2 regions of the Halobacillus sp. ABH2_015 genome follow, and region 1 is predicted to be linked to the other one. Evidence: riboswitches for the same ligand, from Rfam matches in the RefSeq annotation. Region 1 holds a riboswitch; the other holds the start of a gene.
What was found. Region 1 has a riboswitch for S-adenosylmethionine ahead of ACXAD6_RS15360 (acetyl-CoA C-acyltransferase). Riboswitches for the same ligand answer to the same signal wherever they lie in the genome.
Positions count from the first base shown of each region.

Region 1 (9,253 bases):
GTTGCGCAGAGAAGCTTCATTCTTCACTTCTTCTCCCAACGCGGCTGTTTTCGCTGCTCCTTCGACTCTTTTTCCATTGATGGTATGGGGGATCTCCTCCACTTGATAAATCCGCTTCGGAACGTGGCGTGGAGAAGCCTTCTTCCTGATCTGTCCGCGGATGTCTTTCGCCAGGTCTTCTGTCAGCTTTTCAGTCACGATGCAGAGGACGATTTCTTCATCATGATCCTTCGGTAATCCGAATACGACGCTGTCTTGAATGGCCTTGATATGATCCACGACCCCGTAGATTTCTGCCGTCCCGATCCGGACGCCGCCGGGATTCAAGGTCGTATCCGCCCGTCCGTAAATGATGAAGGACTGATCGATTGTTTGTTCAGCTAAGTCCCCGTGTGTCCAAATCCCCGGCCGCTTGGAGAAGTAGCTCTTCCTGTAGCGTTCTTCGCCGCCTTCACCGAAGAAGGTGAGCGGCATGCTTGGGAATGGTTTCGTACACACAAGGTCGCCTTTTTCTTCGTAAACCGATGCGCCGCGCTCATCCAAGACATCCACCGCCATCCCTAACGCTTTGCAGGCGATTTCGCCCTGCTTCAGAGGATGGACCGGAGAGCCCATCACGAAACAGCCGATGATTTCCGTTCCGCCGGAAATGGAAGCGAGGAACAGATCCTCTTTAATGGTTTGATAGATCCAGGTGTACTGCTCGGGTGCCAGGGGAGCCCCGCACGACTGCACACTTTTCAAGGAGTGAAGCGAATGACTGCTTTTCAAATCCACTTCTTCTTTCATCAGTGTGTCTAAATATTTCGGGCTTGTGCCGAAATGGGTGATGCCGGCTTCATCCGCAATGTCCCACAAATGGGTGAGGGATTCCTTTCTTACGGGAGAGCCGTCATACAACAGGATGGCGGCTTCACTGGCGAGTCCGGAAACGAGCCACGGATACATCATCCAGGCGGTGTTGGTGTACCAGAACAACACATCATCCTGCTGAACATCACAGTGGAGCTGGTGTTCTTTTACATGCTGCAGAAGAGTGCCTCCGACAGAATGGACGATCGCTTTCGGAAGCCCCGTCGTTCCGGATGTATATAAAATATACAGGGGATGGTTGAAGGCAACGGGTTGGAACACAGGCTCTTCGGCTTCATTGCGGCAAAGCTCGTCCCAGGATAGAGTCGGGATGCCTTCAATTGACGTTTCTCCTCCGAACGTGACGACCGCGGATAGTCCTTCCAGGTGCTTGGTCGTCTGTTTGATTTTATCTTCGATATCGAAGGGCTTCTGCTTATATTGATAGGAGAGTGCCGCGATCAATACTTTCGGTTTCACCTGACCAATGCGGTCGACGATTCCTTTTGTTCCGAAGTCCGGGGAGCAGGATGTCCAGGTGGCGCCTAGTGATGTCGTAGCAAGCAGAGCGACGAGTCCCTGGATATCGTTCGTCGTGATGCCGGCGACACAGTCACCTTCCTGGACACCCAATTGTTTGAACCCTTCCTGGGCTTTGGCCACGGATTGTTTCAGTTCCTGCAGCGTGATGCTTCGGGTGAGTCCTTCCTCATTCGCTTCATAAGCCGCGATCCGGTCAAGCGACCCGCGCAGCAGGTTTTCAGCGAAATTCAAGCGGGCGTCCGGAAACCATGCACTATCCGGCATCGAAGGACCGGGAACAAACACACGGTCTCCCTTTTCTCCGATGATCCCTGCGTAATCCCATACGGCCGACCAAAACTCGGAAAGGTGGGAAACGGACCAGCGGTGGAAACGTTCATAAGGGAAGAGCGCCTGGTTGGTATAGTTAGCAAAAGCTTTGATATGCGACTGTTCGATGCGTTCGTTTGATGGTTCCCACAGGTAAGGGGAACGCTGAGCTGTAATGGGTGTATTCATGGGACTTGTCTCCTTTCGAATTATGAATGGGGAACGTCGATCAACAGGGCCATCCCCTGGCCGCCACCGCCGCAAAGGGAAGCGATGCCTTTCCCTCCGCCGCGTCGTTTCAGTTCATGGGCAAGCGTCAGAACGAGCCGGAAGCCTGTCCCGCCTAAAGGGTGGCCGAGAGCGATCGCACCGCCGTTCACATTGACGCGGTCATAATCAATTCCGAGTTCCCGGCAGCTGGCAATCACGACACTGGCAAAGGCTTCATTGATTTCAAACAAATCGATATCGTCCGTGGTCAGCTGATGTTTGTCTAACAGCTTCTGAATGGCCTGTGATGGCTTCGTTTGTAAACTCGGATCCGGTCCGGCAATCTCTGACCAGTCGATGATTTCCGCCAGTGGCTGTTGGCCGAGGGCTTCCGCTTTTTCCTTCGTGGTAACGATCCCAACGCTCGCGCCGTCCGTCATTTGAGAGGCATTGCCTGCGGTGATCGTGCCTTCGCGTGAAAAGGCGGGAGAGAGATTTGATAATTTTTCGGCTGTCGTCCCTTTACGGATGCCTTCATCTTCTGCGAGTCGTTCAGTAAAAGGAGCGATTTCCGGCTCCAGCCAGCCATTTTCCTGAGCGTCCGCTGCCCGCTGCTGGGAAAGGGCGGCGTATTCATCTTGTTCCTCCCGGCTGATGTCGAAGGAGCGGTTTTTCTCATCGGTGAGAGCTCCCATCGATACATCGCTCAAGGCGCACCATAACCCGTCGTTCAGTAAGGTGTCCTTCAGCAGGCTGTGACCAAGTCCGGAGGAAGCTCGGACAGGAGCGGTATGAGGAGCATTCGTCATCGAGTCGAATCCGCCGACGATATACAGCTCCCCTTCCTTCAATTGCAGCCTCCGGGAGGCGTCGGTAACTGTAGCGATGCCTCCCAAACAGACATTGTTCAGTGTGATAGCGGGTGTAGCGATATCCACCCCCGCTTGATAAGCGGCCTGTCTCGCAGGATTTTGGCCTCCTCCCGCCTGAATCACCTGGGCGAGGAGCACGCCATCTGCTTTTTTCGCGGCTGGGTTTCTCTCTAATAGAGCGCTCAGCGCATGAGACCCAAGTTCTGCTGCGGATTTCTTTTTCAAAGCCCCTTTCCACTTACCGAAGGGGGTGCGGATGCCGTCTAGAAGTACTGTCGTCATTTATGGAACAACTCCTGTTTTTAAAATAGTAAGAGCCCTCTTCACAAAAATAAGAAGAGGGCTCTCGGCTCTTCTTATCTTCCAGGATTGTCTCCTGCAGGAATTAGCACCTTTTCAAGCTGTTGCTTGCTGGTTGCCGGGCGTCAACGGGCCAGTCCCTCTGCCTCTCTGGATAAGAAATCGGTATTCAATTGGAAACTATAAAACCTCTCTATCAAAGATAGAGAGGTTAGAGATTGTAAGCATCTCTTATCTTCCTGAGCATTCACTCAGTAGGATTTGGCACCTTGCTATCAATATAGCGGTTGCCGGGTTTCACAGGGCCAGTCCCTCCACCTCTCTGGATAAGATGTTCTTCCTTTATTTGGTTAAGTGCCATGTTAGCAGGGGAAAGGATAGGTGTCAATGGATTTGATAGAAAAGTTAGAAAATTCATTTTGTTCTGTGACTGGTGGTGAACGTGTGAACCGCTTTAACATTAGGGCTTGCCGATTCTTTCAATTATGCGGGGCACTTCACGAGAAAAATGAAGGCATCTATCAATTCGTCCATCATCCATTCTCCGATGGTTCCTGCGGCTACATAACGTTTCACTGATTAGATGATACCTTACAGGTAGAGCTGCTTTTAGATTTATGAGCAGAGATTTTAATAACTTTCGATATTCATAAATGGATAATGATTCAGCCTCTTTTGTCTTTATGAGATAATGGGTATGGTAATTACTGATACTATTCAATAAAGGAGTTTTACTATGCCGGAATATGTTGGTTACATCGGTACGTACACCAAACAGGAAAGTAAAGGCGTCTATCAGTTCACCCTGGATACAGACGCTAAGGAACTGAAAAATATTCAGCTGGCTGCAGAATTGCAGAACCCTACGTACGTCACCGTGAGTGATGATCAAAAGAATCTTTACGCGGTTTCCAAAGACGGGGAAAACGGCGGTGTCACGTCCTTTTCTATCAATGCAGAAACGGGAGAACTCACAAAATTAAACGCTCAGACAGCTGCGGGCTCTCCGCCGTGTCACGTGAGCGTGGATCATTTGAATAACAATGTTGTCACGGCTAACTATCATACAAAAGAAGTGGTCTCCTACCTGACCAATGAAGATGGATCGTTGAATCCTGCAGTTTCAATCGTGGAGCATGAAGGTACCGGCCCTCATGAGCGTCAGGAAAAGCCGCACATGCACTATGCAGGCTTTACCCCTGATGAAAAATACGTGATAGCGATTGACCTTGGCAGCGATCGTGTTATTACTTACGCCGTAGACAATGGCGAGTTGAGCCAGGTGCAGGTGTTCAACACGAAACCGGGTTCCGGTCCGCGTCACATTACTTTCCACCCGAACAAAAAGTATGCCTACGTGATGACGGAGCTCAGCTCAGAAGTGCTTGTCCTTCATTATGATGAAAAGGACGGCAGCTTCACCGAGCAGCAGGCCATTGCCGCAATCCCTAAGGACTTTGATGAAACCAATGATGGCAGTGCCATTCATATTTCTTCAGATGGACAGTTTGTTTATGCCGGCAACCGCGGGCATAATTCCATCGCTGTTTATGAAGTTAACCAGGATACAGGGAAACTTACTTTTGTAGAGTGGACCTCGACAGAAGGGAACTGGCCGCGTGATTTCGTGATGGATCCTTCCGAGGAGTTCCTGATTGCGACGAACCAGAAGTCCAATACGATGACGTTGTTCGAGCGGGACAAATCAACCGGCAGGCTGACGCTTGTTCAGTCCGATGTATTCGTACCCGAGCCGGTCTGCGTGAAGTTTATAAAGTAAATAGACAAATAGGAAGAAGAGGGCGTCCCATGGAGGGATGTCCTCTTCTTTTTTATGGAAAAAGGGACAGTCATACACCCCCGGCCGTTTGAGTATAGTTAATTACTCCCCATTATATGGAACTAAATCAGGGGAAGGGAGGAAGGTACATAGCAGGCGGGGAAACACCTTCAAGGGCGAGGGAGGTCGCTGGATGGAAGTATGTAAACACTGCGGTCATGAGATGGGCGGGGAAGAAACCTTTTGTACCGAATGTGGTGCACCCAAGGATGCTCCGCTGACCCGGTCGGGAGCAAAAGCGCCAAGACCACCGATACCGCGGAAAAAGAAAATCACGCTGATCTCGATAGGGGCGGTTTTTGTTGTGCTGCTGACCGCTCATTTGATTTTGTCATCGATGCTTGACCCGACGACGAAGATCCGGGCGATGGATCGTGCGGTCACGAATAATGATGCGGGAGCTTTTGTAAGTGAGTTGTCCCTGGATGAAAAAGCATGGCTGAATGAAAAGGAATACCTGCAGTATATGAAGGAAAATGATTGGGAGACCATCCGTGAACAGATGCTGGAAGCCGTCAGCGGACAACAGCGGTTCGATACCATCATCCGCGATGAATACGGCAGCCCGCTTTTGTCTGTCAAAAAAACAACCGTGATTCCTGGGATGTACAAGACGTATGAAATTGAAGCGGTTCCGACTGAGATCAGATTCTTAACGAACATGGATGATGCTTCCTTTACAGTCGGCAAAGAAAAAATCACCGTGGAGAATGCTGCCGAGGACGAAGTTAATGCCAAAGCCTACCCTGGTGTGTATAAAGTTGAGGGAGAGGCATCGAACGTATATGGGAAGTTCAAGGACACGTGGGAATACCAGGTGCTGGCGGAGGAATCGGATTACTATATGGAACTATATTTTGCAGGGACTACGTATGATGTCGATACCAACCAGCCGGAAGCGATTCTTTTTGTCAACGGAAAGAGTACGAAGAAGTCGCTGAATGAGCTGGGCGTCATCGGTCCTGTGCCGGACGGAAACAAGCTGGCCCTTCATGCGGAGTGGACAAACGATAAGAAAGAGGTGGTCAAGTCCGGACAGATCCGTACGGAGGATGGCGACTACTGGGGTGAGCTGAGTTTTTATTTTGAGGAAGAACTGGAGGAACCGGAGGAATCGGTCTTTGAATACGTACCGGAATCGGATGACTCCGAAGCAGCCGAGGATCACGTGCTCGATTTCCGGGAGGTCTATGAAGAAGCGTTGAATGCGGAGGACTTCTCGATGATTGCTCCTTTCCTCAAGGATGGCAGTCAGGCTTCCGCTGAGTTTCAGGATTATTTGGACGGGATCTCAGGCAAAGGCTTCACCTATGCGTTTACGGAGAATAACATTGTGAAATCTACTGCTTATGGAGTGGATGGTTATGTGGTGACGACGGATGAAGCGTTCATCTTTACCGACTCAGAAGGAGAGAAAACGCACTACGAGCGTACGAAGGATTATACCGTAATCAAAGACGGGGACAGCTGGAAAATCGAAGAGGTAGCCATCAATGAGACCAATCGTTCAGACGGGTGACTTCTAATGAAGGGAATGGGATGTTATGCATTGTGCGACATGCGGAAATCCATTGAATGAAGACAGTAAATTCTGCGGAAAATGCGGGGCCTCTGTTCTTGCGGAGCATGCGTCGGCATCGACGGTGGAAGCGGCCGCATTACCTCCGCAGAAGGATTATACAGAAACGGCTAAACAAACAGGCCGTCAGTTTTACCGTTTTGCCCTCCAAGCGCTGCAGGAACCGTTTCGGGCCAGTCAGCGGGCGGATGCTTCCCACCGGACCAATGGTCTAATTGCTCTGCTGCTGCTCGCTTTTCTCATGCCGTTCTTTTCTTATTTAGCGGCCAGAAACGCGGCTGTGTGGACCTTCGGTGATGCTGTGCCGGATGTATTCTTTGGTGTTCTCGTCCTGCAGCCTTTCCTCTATCAACTGCTCTTTTTAGCGATGTTTATCGCAGTCAACCTCGGCGTAGGGAAATGGATGAGGGTGGAAATCACTTACATGAGCGTCCTTGCGAAATATGGATCGCTCGCCATCCTTCCTGTGACCGGACTTCTAGCCGCCAATCTATTCATGCTACTATCTATGAATACCGTCGGGACGTTTTTCTTTTTTGTGAGTATCGCTTTATATATAACGGCAAGTACAGTTCTTTTATTTTCAATTCAATCGGGTGGAACAGCTAAAGGTCTGGATGTGTTTTACGGCGTTATAATGACGAATGTGGCGATGGCGTTTTTCTTTTTGATTGTGATGATGAGTATGTTTGACCGGATGATAGGGGAAATGGGTGTGCCGTATGGATGGTAAATGAAGAAAAAATCATGATTAAATAGAAGAAGGGATGAAGAAGAGCTCAGTTATTCACCTGGAGATCCTGTTTAAGATTGTTTTGAAGAGTGAACACCCCCCCATATTCAAAGGAATATGGGGGGTGTTTGAAATGGCCACAAAGCTTTATGTAAGGAACAGCAGAAAAATCTTCATTTAATTACTCAACGGAAGTTCATCACCATTCGGGGTGGTTTCAGACACTCCAGGTTTTCCAATTTCAACAGAATCCGCCGTCATGGTTGAAGCTGGACCGGCCATGAACACAAGGACCAAACTAAAGATCAACAATAGTTTCTTCATGATTTCCCCTCCCTGTTGAAGTAGTTAGTAGACAGCGACTGGATTGCTGTCGAGCGCTAATTTATAGTACTCAGCTGCTTTTTTATACCCTCCTTTTCCTTCATAGTATTCTCCCAAAAATCGGGAATACCTTTGTATTTCCTGATTTTTTTGTTCTTTTTTTAGAGAAGGCAGGAATGTTTTTTTGACATAGATTTCCCACTCTTTTTCGGATTGAAAGAAAAAAGAATGGAAGAACCAGTACTCTTTTGTGTGGATATTGTCTTCAGGAAGCTGCTTTGCCACGTCCAGATGTTCGTTCAAGTACTTCATGCAGGTATCTTTTTCGTTCTCCTGATAGTAAATGAGGACCAGCAGCACAAGGGATTTCATATAACTGGTGCTTGTTTTTTTCTTGTAGTAAAGAGCATTTTCTAACTGGTCAAGAGAAATTTGCCTTTCCCTCTTTCTTAAATGCATCGTGGCGATATTATGATAAATAATTCCTAAATGATCTTGATCTCCAATTTCTCGTGCGAGGCTTTCCGCTTTCTCAAAGTTGGAGAGGGAAGAGGGGACATCTCCCAATCGGCTGTAGCAAATACCAAGGTGGATGTGTATCTTTAAACACTGTCTGGATTTGTAGTTGTTTTGAAACAGGAGTAAAGCGGATTGAGCATAAGAAAAGCTTAAGGTCTCATTTTGAGACACATATAAGGTCAGGGCGTAAAGGAAATATAGATCCGCTTGTTCCAATTCGTTTAAATCCACCGAGGAATACTCGGACAAAGCTTTCTCAAAATGTTCTTTTGCGACCATGGGTTGATTCTTCACCCAATAGTAGTTTCCAAGGTGTTTGTAGTAAAAGAAGCGGTTGCGGGATGTGAGAGTATCGTGGATGTCATTGATAAATAAAATGGAATCATTAATATCATCAAATGCTTGAAGGATGATGCAGGCCCTTACTCTTTTTATATGATATTCAGCTTGAAGGTTGGTGTTAGTCACGGGGGTTATGAAAGACTTCAGCTCCTGGTAAATCTTTTCGGACGCCTGCTTATCGTTGTTCAGTAAGGGCTCTTCCCAGTGACGGAGGAGCTTTTTTAATTTTTCTTCATTTGCTTGTATTTCTTCGTAATTCACCCCCACCCTTTCCAAGAGCAGCATAAGGGTTTCCGGTTCTACAGTGGTTTTGTTGTTTTCAATTCTTGATAAGTAGGAGGGGGAAACAATAGATTCTGAGACTTCTTCCTGACTCATGCCTTCTTTCAATCTAAAGTATTTTAATACTCTTCCCATATCCACTCTTCAACACTTCCTTCTCTTATATTGCGCAATAGGATGAAAAAATCGAGAAAAACAGCCCTTTTCTTTCATAACATGCGAAATACATCTTTCATGGTTACCATGATACCATTTATCTAGGAAATAAGTGTAAGAGAAGAAAAGCAATTTTGAAGGGGGGGATACCACAAAGGAGGTACCTGTACTGTATCTGGTTGGCTTATGCTTTGTACGATCATTAAAGGAGGAATATCAAATGAAAGTAAAGAAGCAATTGATGGCAGGTTGTATGGCATTAGGGTTATTTGTTGGAGGGACGACAGCCACATCCGCTTTGGCTAGCACAGATGATATCGAATCCCAAACAACTCTGGAAGTGAAGCAGGTTTCTGAAAATGGAGCCGAGCCGGAAGCTATTCCAGCAGTGG
Region 1 covers NZ_JBSWUG010000002.1:2,923,953-2,933,205, reverse strand. Annotated here, with positions in the region: gene ACXAD6_RS15365 (acetoacetate--CoA ligase) at 1-1,893, opposite strand, end outside; gene ACXAD6_RS15360 (acetyl-CoA C-acyltransferase) at 1,914-3,068, opposite strand; SAM riboswitch class I at 3,140-3,247, opposite strand; SAM riboswitch class I at 3,315-3,419, opposite strand; gene ACXAD6_RS15355 (lactonase family protein) at 3,823-4,866, shown strand; gene ACXAD6_RS15350 (TcaA NTF2-like domain-containing protein) at 5,060-6,445, shown strand; gene ACXAD6_RS15345 (zinc-ribbon domain-containing protein) at 6,471-7,238, shown strand; gene ACXAD6_RS15340 (hypothetical protein) at 7,416-7,562, opposite strand; gene ACXAD6_RS15335 (helix-turn-helix domain-containing protein) at 7,587-8,840, opposite strand; gene ACXAD6_RS15330 (hypothetical protein) at 9,082-9,253, shown strand, end outside.

Region 2 (9,253 bases), 2.4 Mb from region 1:
TTACCGAACATACGTTGAATCAAGTTCTTGAGGACCCTGAAGCTTATGGCAGCCATACCTTTGGGGAGGGGAAAAACGTAGTCTTAGATATGTCCTCTCCGAACATCGCCAAACCCTTCTCCATGGGTCACCTCCGCTCTACCGTCATTGGAAACGCCCTGGCCAATCTCATGGACAAGTGCGGCTATACTCCCGTAAAGGTCAACTACATCGGAGATTACGGGACACAGTTCGGGAAACTTCTGGCCGCCTACACCCGCTGGGGTGATCCAGATGTCGTCGAAGCTGATCCAATCAAGGAACTGACTAAGCTATATGTGACATTCCACGAAGCTGCCGAGGAAGAACCTTCCCTCATTGAAGAAGGCAGAGAATGGTTCAAGAAGCTGGAATCCCAGGACCCGGAGGCGCTCACCCTTTGGAACTGGTTCCGCGAAGCCTCCCTGAACGAATTCAACACGTTATATGAAATGCTTGGAGTGGATTTTGATTGGACTCGTGGTGAGGCTTATTATACGGACAAAATGGAGCCTGTCATCAAACTTTTGGATGAAAAGGGTCTGTTGGAAACATCAGAAGGAGCGGATGTGGTTCAACTGGGCGATACAATGCCCCCTTGTCTGATCCGTAAAAGCAACGGCACCACTACGTATGCCACCCGTGATCTCGCTGCAGCCATTGACCGCTATCAGTCTTATCCTTTCGAAAAAAGTTTGTATGTTGTTGGCAGTGAACAGTCCCTTCATTTTCAGCAGATGAAGCTTGTATTGAAAAAGGCCGGGTTTGAGTGGGCAGACCGATTGGAGCATGTCTCGTTCGGGATGATTCTGCAGCATGGAAAAAAGATGTCTACGAGAAAAGGGAAGACGGTTTTGTTGGAAGAAGCTCTGAAGGAAGCCGTAGCGCAGGCACTCTTGAATATGAAAGAGAAAAATCCCAACCTCACGAATCCTGAAGAAACAGCGCGCCAAGTCGGAGTTGGAGCCGTGATTTTTCACGATTTAAAGCAGGATCGACGTCATGATATTGAATTTTCTCTCGAGGATATGCTTACTTTTGAAGGAAATACCGGTCCATATCTGCAGTACACTCATGCCCGCGCATGCTCGCTTTTACGTAAAGGCGGATTTTCGGCAGACACTCCGCAGCCGGCGGTTGACGACCCTGAAGCCTGGCCATTAGTAAAGGCGGTCCGTGCATTTCCAGAAATGACTCAAATGGCATGTACGACCAATGATCCCTCTAAAATCGCCCGTTACCTGCTGGACCTTGCCCGAACATTCAATCACTTTTATGCCAAATCAAAAATTATCGGCTCCCCTTCCCAACAGGAACGCCTGACGCTCGTTTACGCATTTGCCGTCGTGCTGAAGGAAGGGCTGCGTCTGCTTGGAATGGCTGCGCCGGAACATATGTAAATCAGGAACATTTCCAACATCCGCCCGCTTTCTATTATAATGAAGGTAAGACTTTAATCAGGGGGGCGGATGTTCAATGTATCCTTTGTACTATGCCATCATCATTGTTTTGTCGATTACCGCTTTGGTCAGTACGGTTGTCATTGCCAAAAACATGGACAAGTCGGAAAACCAGCTGACCCCGGAAGAGGATCTGCAGCACTTGAAATCCGATAAAAAAGATCAAGGAAGCATTCCTTTACTCTCCACGATCTACGCGATCACTTTTGTGATCACTATTATTCTTTGCTGGATTTTTATTTTCTAGGGCCTGTTTCACTCACCACCAGGTCCCTTTTTCCAGTGCCATGCATTTTCTCCAACGGGCAGGATATGGATCCAGGTTTTCCAGTCCTTTCACTCCTCTTCCTCTGCACATTGACTATTTTTTACATAAATTGCGCAGAATGCACACATACTCTATTTAAAAACATGTTATCTTTCAAGCAGGTCTATGAATATCCTAATAACAGAATGGTCACAGCTGCTTGGATGGAGACAGTTTCACGGCAGGACAATCAAGGATTGCCCAAGGAGAAAAAAGGGAATACACTTATCCCCCACACTCCACTGCCTAGAAATAAAAAAGGAGATGGCACATGTGCACCAGCTCGATTTGTTTCAAAACCTCACGCATAAAAAAATGGGATTTGCAGAAGTATTCTCACATATTTTAACATTTATGAAACGGGAGCCTGTCGGGAATTACCGTTTAATGGTAGGAACAGATTCACAAGTCCACCCTTCCCGCACGCTGTTTATTACCGGAGTCGTCATTCAGCGGGTAGGAAAAGGGGCCTGGGCCTGTTACCGCAAAGAAGTCATCCCCAGGGAAATGACTACCCTGCATGAGCGGATTTCCTATGAAACATCTTTAACAGAGCGGGTTGCCTCCCTTTTTACAGAAGAACGGAAAAATGAGTTAATTGATATTGTCCTCCCTCACATCTACAAAGGTGCGACATTTACAATGGAAGGACACATTGATATAGGTTCCGGTGACCGGAACCGGACAAGAGTGTATGTAAATGAAATGGTGGCCAGGATTGAATCCCTTGGGATGGAACCAAAAATCAAGCCCGACTCAATCGCCGCCAGCAGCTATGCGAACCGATATACCAAATAACCTCCCTAAGGTTGTTTGGAGGAGAGGAGCATTCTATGTATCAAAAGGCTGTGACATCCCTCGTACTGGGCATCATGTCCATCTTCCTCCCTCTCGCCGGATTAATAACAGGCATCATCGGCATCGTGATGGCCAATGCCTTCTTACGCAGCGAAGAGGAGGAAAAAGAAAACGGCCGGCACTTTGCGACGGCAGGAAAAATCTGTTCCATCATTGGCATCTGCATCCAGGTCAGTGTCCTGCTGATGCTGGCAGCCGGCTTCTACCTTTTCGGATTTTTCCACTCATAAAAAAACGCCCTCCACATCCATGGAGGGCATCTTTTTGGACTTATGCGTTTACTTTTTTCAGCTCTTGGAGAACTTCAGAAGGTTCTGCACGGTCTTTATAGTCAGATTTTGTATATTCGTATACAACCGTACCATCTGTATCAATGATGTAGGTAGCGGATACTGGAAGCGTCCAGGAATCGTCTCCATTATGCTTGTCTACATTCAATCCTTTATCCTTATACACATCTACAAGATAATCCGGGAGCTCATAAACAAGGTTGAACTGCTGAGCAACTTTGTTTCCAACATCACTCAAAACGTGATACTCCAGGTCGTTTTTCTCCTGAGTAGTCATGGATTGATCCGGCGTCTGCGGGCTGATAGCAATCAGCTGAGCTCCTTCATTATGAATATCATCCATGATTTCCTGATAGGCACGCAGCTCCATGTTGCAGTAAGGGCACCAGCCGCCGCGGTAGAAAGTTACGATAGCAGGACCCTGCTTCAGCTGTTCGGAAAGCTGAACCTGACCACCTTTGGCATCTGGAAGGATGAAGTCCGGGGCTTTTTCTCCTTTGGAAAGACCGTTCCCCTCTTCAGAGGCTTCCAATTCATTAATGGCGTCGCTCATTTTGTCCTGAACTTCCTGGGAGGCATTCTGTTTGAATTTCTCGATGTATTGGTCAAATTGTCTGCGCATATCTGTCGTCATTTGAAAAACTCCTTTATGATCAATTTCAATCTTCATTATACGAAGAATCTTCTTCTTCATAAAATGAAACGTCTTGTCTCGTTAGAATCAGGGCTAAACTCACAGCAAGAATACCTGCACTTAATTTGCCCACGATCACCGGAAGTATCATGTCCGGCTGGACGCCGGCCACAAATGCGAAGTGGCTTCCGAATACGAATGCTCCGCTGACTGCAAAGGCCGCATTGATGGTCTTCCCTCTATCGTCCATGTCCTTCATGACGGCAAGCATCGGCAAATGATGAGCAAGCGATGCGATGAATCCTGTCATCGATACCGCGTTCATCCCGAGACGTCTTCCCGCACGGGTGAGCACTTTTTCGCCGTGCCTGCTGATAAACGCCACCAGCGGATAAGCCCCTGCAAGTGTGACAGTGATTTTACCCACGATGAGCATCCCTTCTGATAACGGAGCCATACCGGGGAGAACCGTTATACCTGTTAACGTTTCAATAATGATGAGAGCAAGCCCTGAAATAATAATGATTTCGACCGCTTTGCCGAAATAGGAAAACAGACGAATGGTCAAGGCTGTGAAGAGCCAGAGACCGGCGGCGATGAAAAGGGATAGAATCATGGCCGGAAGCAGATTTCTAAGCATCCACCCCGGTTCATAGCCGGCTGTCCACCCGCCGATGAAACAACCGATTGGAATCGTCACCATTCCTGCAAGAATTCCCTTTGCGAAAAAAGGATGATCTTTTTTTGCTACAACGGTCAAGGCAACTGGAATGGTAAACACAAGCGTAGGGCCCATCATCGTCCCAAGCAGAGCCCACGAAAAAACAGCCGCTCCTTTGTCTGCCGCGAGCGATTCCGCCAGAGGATAAGCCCCCATATCAATGGCAAGCAGCATAGAAGCAAACATCGAAGGATCAGCTCCTGCAGCCTGGAACAATGGAGTGACGACCGGCGCGAGCCATCTGGACAGCACCGGGGCCAGAGAGATGATCCCCACCATGGACAAGGCCAGAGGACCCATCATCATAAAGGCTTCATAAAAACGCCATCCTAAGGCAAGGCGGTGATTCAATATGTAGTAATCAAGAGCTCCAAGAACCATAAAGGCGCACATGACCATAAGGATGATATCATTCAACACAGCCTCTCCCTCCTCTCTTCATCTCCTCCATTCTAGTGAACTTTCCCCCATAAAAAAAGCCCCCTCACTGAGGGGCTCTGGCTATAGAAAAATCCTGTGTTAACCAGTTAGAGTTGTCCATGAGTCGTGGGAAGGGCCACTTTCCGCTTATCGGTATATGAATGCCGCGGGCACGCCCTACGCAGGTTCTCAGATTCAAAAGAACGGCACGGGCTGCGCTGTTGCGCACTTGCGTGGAAAAAAAGGAAAAGAACAGACGCTGATAACGGCTGGCTGCCGGAATATGAACAAGCCTCTCCTCCATCCAGCAAGGATGAGCGGGGTGAAGGAGAGTCTTGTTCGATGTTAGAGAACTCCCAAGGAGCGGTGCCCTTTCCACTCCTGCGGAAGAACGAGTGGTCCGAGACCGCCGAGCGTGGGTGTTGCGAGGAAGCTCGTTCGCTCGTCCGCGGAAAGGGCACCGCTCCTTTCGGGAAGAAAGAAAAAAGCTTGTAAAGAAACAGGGGTTTCTCTACAAGCTGAACCCCTCAGTGTGGGGCTTTTCATCAGCCGATGGAACAGGCTGCGGAGCCATGTTTTTGAATGTACTTCTGGTGATGCTCTTCTGCTTCAAAGAAAGAAGAAGCCTCTTCCACCTGTGTAGCGATTGAACGCTTGAAGATGCCTTTGGCACTCCATTCTTTGATTTTTTCTTCTGCAATGTACTTCTGGCTTGCATCTGTATAGAAGATCACTGAACGGTATTGATGTCCTACATCAATGCCCTGACGATTTACCTGTGTCGGGTCGTGAGCTTCAAAAAAGATATTGACCAGTTTGGCATACGTAATGACAGCAGGATTATATTCGATACGGACAGCTTCCGCATGACCGGTATTTCCCTGTTTCACTTCTTCATAGGAAGGGTTTTCGAGATGTCCCCCGATGTAACCGACGGTTGTTGCCGTTACCCCTTCGAATTTCTCAAAAAATGCTTCTACTCCCCAAAAACATCCTGCGCCGAAAATTGCTGTTGCCATATCTACATCTTCCCTTTCCTTTAACGCAACTTCTATCGAGAGCCATGACGGGTATGCTGATATGCAAAAAACCCCTTTTCTTATCCACATAAGAAAAGGGGTTCGTATCAATCCGTACGATCCTCTCATCTTTTAGGATGGTGTTCATCCTACAGGAATTGGCACCGTTCTCGTCAATCCGTGGATTGATTCGATGGTTGCCGGGCATCAAAGGGCCAGTCCCTCCGCCTCTCTGGATAAGAAGTTTCCGTTATTTATTTAATGTTGATTATCAATATACTACGTTTCAGTAACGAAGTAAAGGATAAATGATGATTCTTTTTGTATCATCATTGTATTCACACTTTAGCATGACTATGCCAGTCCACGCAAAAGAAAAGTCTTACTGACTGCCTGTTGTTTCAATTTCTTCATACGGCTGGACGATGACAAAACCTTCTCCTTCGAACTGCATTTGAATAGATTCCCCGCTTCCCCGTCCGATAAACGTTTTAAAGCTTACATCCGTCTTGAAATTCGGCTCCAAATGCCCGGACCAGGCTACGGTCGCATGAGGATCCGTAATAACCGGTTCTCCCGGGCGTACGAGCAATGTCAGTGGTTCGTAATGGGAGGTGACAGCCACACGTCCGCTGCCATTCAAGGTCACGTTAAACAGACCGCCGGAAACCATCCCGGCCACTTTTTTCATCAGCTTGATATCCCAGTCGATGCTCGGCTCAAAGGCGAGAAGATCGTTACCGTTGACTGTAATGGTTTCATTATCCAAGTCAAAAATCGTAATCTTTTTCCCCTGATCAGCGAGATACAAACGTCCGCGCCCTGTCGCTTTCATCAGCGAACTGCCTTCTCCCGTCAACGCCTTCTTGAACATTTTTCCTACACCGTGCTCCAGAATCCCTTCTCTCTCAAACTTGATATTCCCATTATAGGAAATCATGGCCCCGGATTTCGCCCAGACCTGATCCATCAGGTTCACCTCGAGAATACGCGGGGTTTCCAGCTCAAAATAATCATTTTCTGAATCATCCTGTTTCGTCGCCCTGATAAACTCCTCAATCGAATAGTCTGCCATGACAGATTCCTCCTTTTATGTAGGTTATAGTTCTATACCACACCCCGGGGTGGGTTAGACCATTTATGAAACCTTTGTCTATCGTTTTACGTTTACAATGGAGGAAAGGTTTCATCACCACCTGGCAGGGGAATGATGATTCTATTTGATCTATTCAAACAACCTAAGGACGAGGAGGACCTGTTTATGTATGGTCTTGATGAGAAAAGAAAACAGCTGTTGGAGTATGCCCATTCCGTCTCTGACGAAATGGCAGCACAGAAGCCCGGGGAAGGAAAATGGTCGGTCCTTGAAATTCTGGAGCACCTGTACCTGATGGAACAACTTGTCGTCTACCAGATCAAGCAGGCAGTAAAGCAGGGAGATATCCAGCAGACTTCCGAAAAACCGATCCACCGGACGACGGAAAGGGACTACAAGGTGGAAGCCCCTGAGTCCGTCCGGCCTGAAGGTACGTGCCAAACGATTGCAGAAGCCGAGGATGGATTGAAAAAAACAAGGGAAGCTACGTTATTCCTCATTCATAACAAAGATGAAGAAACATTGAAGAACCGTGTGTTTCCCCACCCCGCTTTCGGAGACATGGACTTGGTGCAGTGGATTGAATTCATCGGCTGGCACGAACTCCGCCACCTTGATCAAATGAAAGAAACTGTGGAAGCTTTATAAACGCGTAGAAAAACACGCAGAGGTAAATCTCTCCACACCACCTACAGATCCACTGGATGACAAGTCCAGTCTCTTGTCTACAGTTGAAAAGCGCAGAGACGAATCTCTGCGCTTTTTCTATCTTTGACGATCCTGTTTACTTTTCAGGCTTCACTTCTTCGCCGTTCTTCCCGGTGTAACGGAGCCCCCATCCTGTCCATGCTGCGATCAGCATAACAAGCAGAAGGAGCCATCCTTGGAACACATACGGGAATACTTCACCAGGCGAAACGACGGGGAGGAAGTCATACTTGTCTGCCGCTCCCTGAACCGTGGCCCAGGCAAGCAGGACACCACCACTCCAAGGGAAAATATACCCCAGGGAAGAGGTCACTGTATCCAGGAAGTTGGCCCGCCGGTATGGATGGATATTCAATTCCTTCCCGATTTTCCTCACAAACGGAGCCGCTGCAATTTCCGCCGCTGTGTTGATTGTGATGAAGGCATTCAAGAAAGCTACAATACCAAAGATGGCGAGTTCAGCTCTGCGGACTACACCATTGATGATGCGGAGGAAGAAGTTCTTAATCACTTCCATCGTCCCTCCTACTTCAAGCATGTAAGCCGCCGCAAGAATGAACAGGATCAAAACAGCCATATTGAAATATCCGCTGATTCCATCAATAAGGGCCCCTTCAATCACAGGGTCTCCTGCTTCATTGAAATGAATATACAGCACTTCCTTTAAGGATATGCCACTCAAATATATGAAAGCCACGGATGCAAGAATCCCCCATGATAAGGACGTCAGAAGATGCTGGCCTCTCAGCGCCAGGATAAGAACGAGTACAAATGGCACCAGCATCAACAGACCGTTGGGTGACACCTGGCTCTGCAGGTCATTGATCACCTGCTGGCTTCCTTGTTCCCCACCGCCGCCGAAAACAATGAAAAGAATCATTGCCGGAACAGCAGCCGCCATGGAGTATTTAAAACGGGAACGGACAACTCCAGGGACATCCGCTTCCTGTGTCGTTGCAGAGACGATCGTTGTGTCAGAAACAGGCGCCAGGTTATCCCCGAATACAGCTCCACTTAAAATCGCTGCAACAAGCAGCACCGGATCCGCTCCTAATATGACACCAGCTGGATACATAAGCACACCGAACGTGGCTACCGTACCGTATCCAGTTCCTACGGCTGTGGAAAATAAGCCGGCGAGCAGAAACGTAATACCGACGAAAGCTCCACCTTCCAGCCCTGTTTGGAAGCCGAACCAGATCAGACCATCCACCAGTCCTCCGGCAGACAGCATATTTGCAAACATGCCGGCCCAGAACCAGGCAATGATCGAAACGATCCCTACCGGCTGAGCCATCCCTGTAATCAGACTCTGCGCATAATCTGACCATTTCGATTTAGTAAAGAACAGACCGAGGCCGATTCCAATCACAATTCCTAAGACAAGCCCCTGCTCTGTAACAAGACCTGCCACACTTAAGACAATGGCCCAAATGATAAAGAAAACCAAAGGAATCGTTGCAGCAAATACCCCGCCATGGAACTCCAGGCGTTTGATTTCTTTTTCTCCTAAGGCTTCATCGATGACTTCTTCATTTCTTCCCTCTTGATCAGCCATCTGATTCCCTCCTCAACAATTACTTAACCTTGTATAGTTTACCACCTGATATGATGGAATATAAACAGCTGAATTGTTACCACTTTAAAGCAAATCAGGATATCATCTGGAAAGCACAGAAACCTCTGATCAGTAATAGTATCTGAACAGACCATTGGTTATAA
Region 2 covers NZ_JBSWUG010000002.1:546,167-555,419, reverse strand. Annotated here, with positions in the region: gene argS (arginine--tRNA ligase) at 1-1,418, shown strand, start outside; gene ACXAD6_RS02725 (hypothetical protein) at 1,495-1,725, shown strand; gene ACXAD6_RS02720 (ribonuclease H-like YkuK family protein) at 2,101-2,583, shown strand; gene ACXAD6_RS02715 (DUF4190 domain-containing protein) at 2,619-2,873, shown strand; gene ACXAD6_RS02710 (peroxiredoxin-like family protein) at 2,914-3,567, opposite strand; gene eutH (ethanolamine utilization protein EutH) at 3,593-4,708, opposite strand; gene msrA (peptide-methionine (S)-S-oxide reductase MsrA) at 5,254-5,727, opposite strand; SAM riboswitch class I at 5,850-5,970, opposite strand; gene ACXAD6_RS02695 (AIM24 family protein) at 6,110-6,802, opposite strand; gene ACXAD6_RS02690 (DinB family protein) at 6,935-7,471, shown strand; gene ACXAD6_RS02685 (Na+/H+ antiporter NhaC family protein) at 7,608-9,089, opposite strand.
Region 2: linked by a shared signal. The riboswitch ahead of msrA (peptide-methionine (S)-S-oxide reductase MsrA) and the one ahead of ACXAD6_RS15360 (acetyl-CoA C-acyltransferase) in region 1 are both predicted to bind S-adenosylmethionine.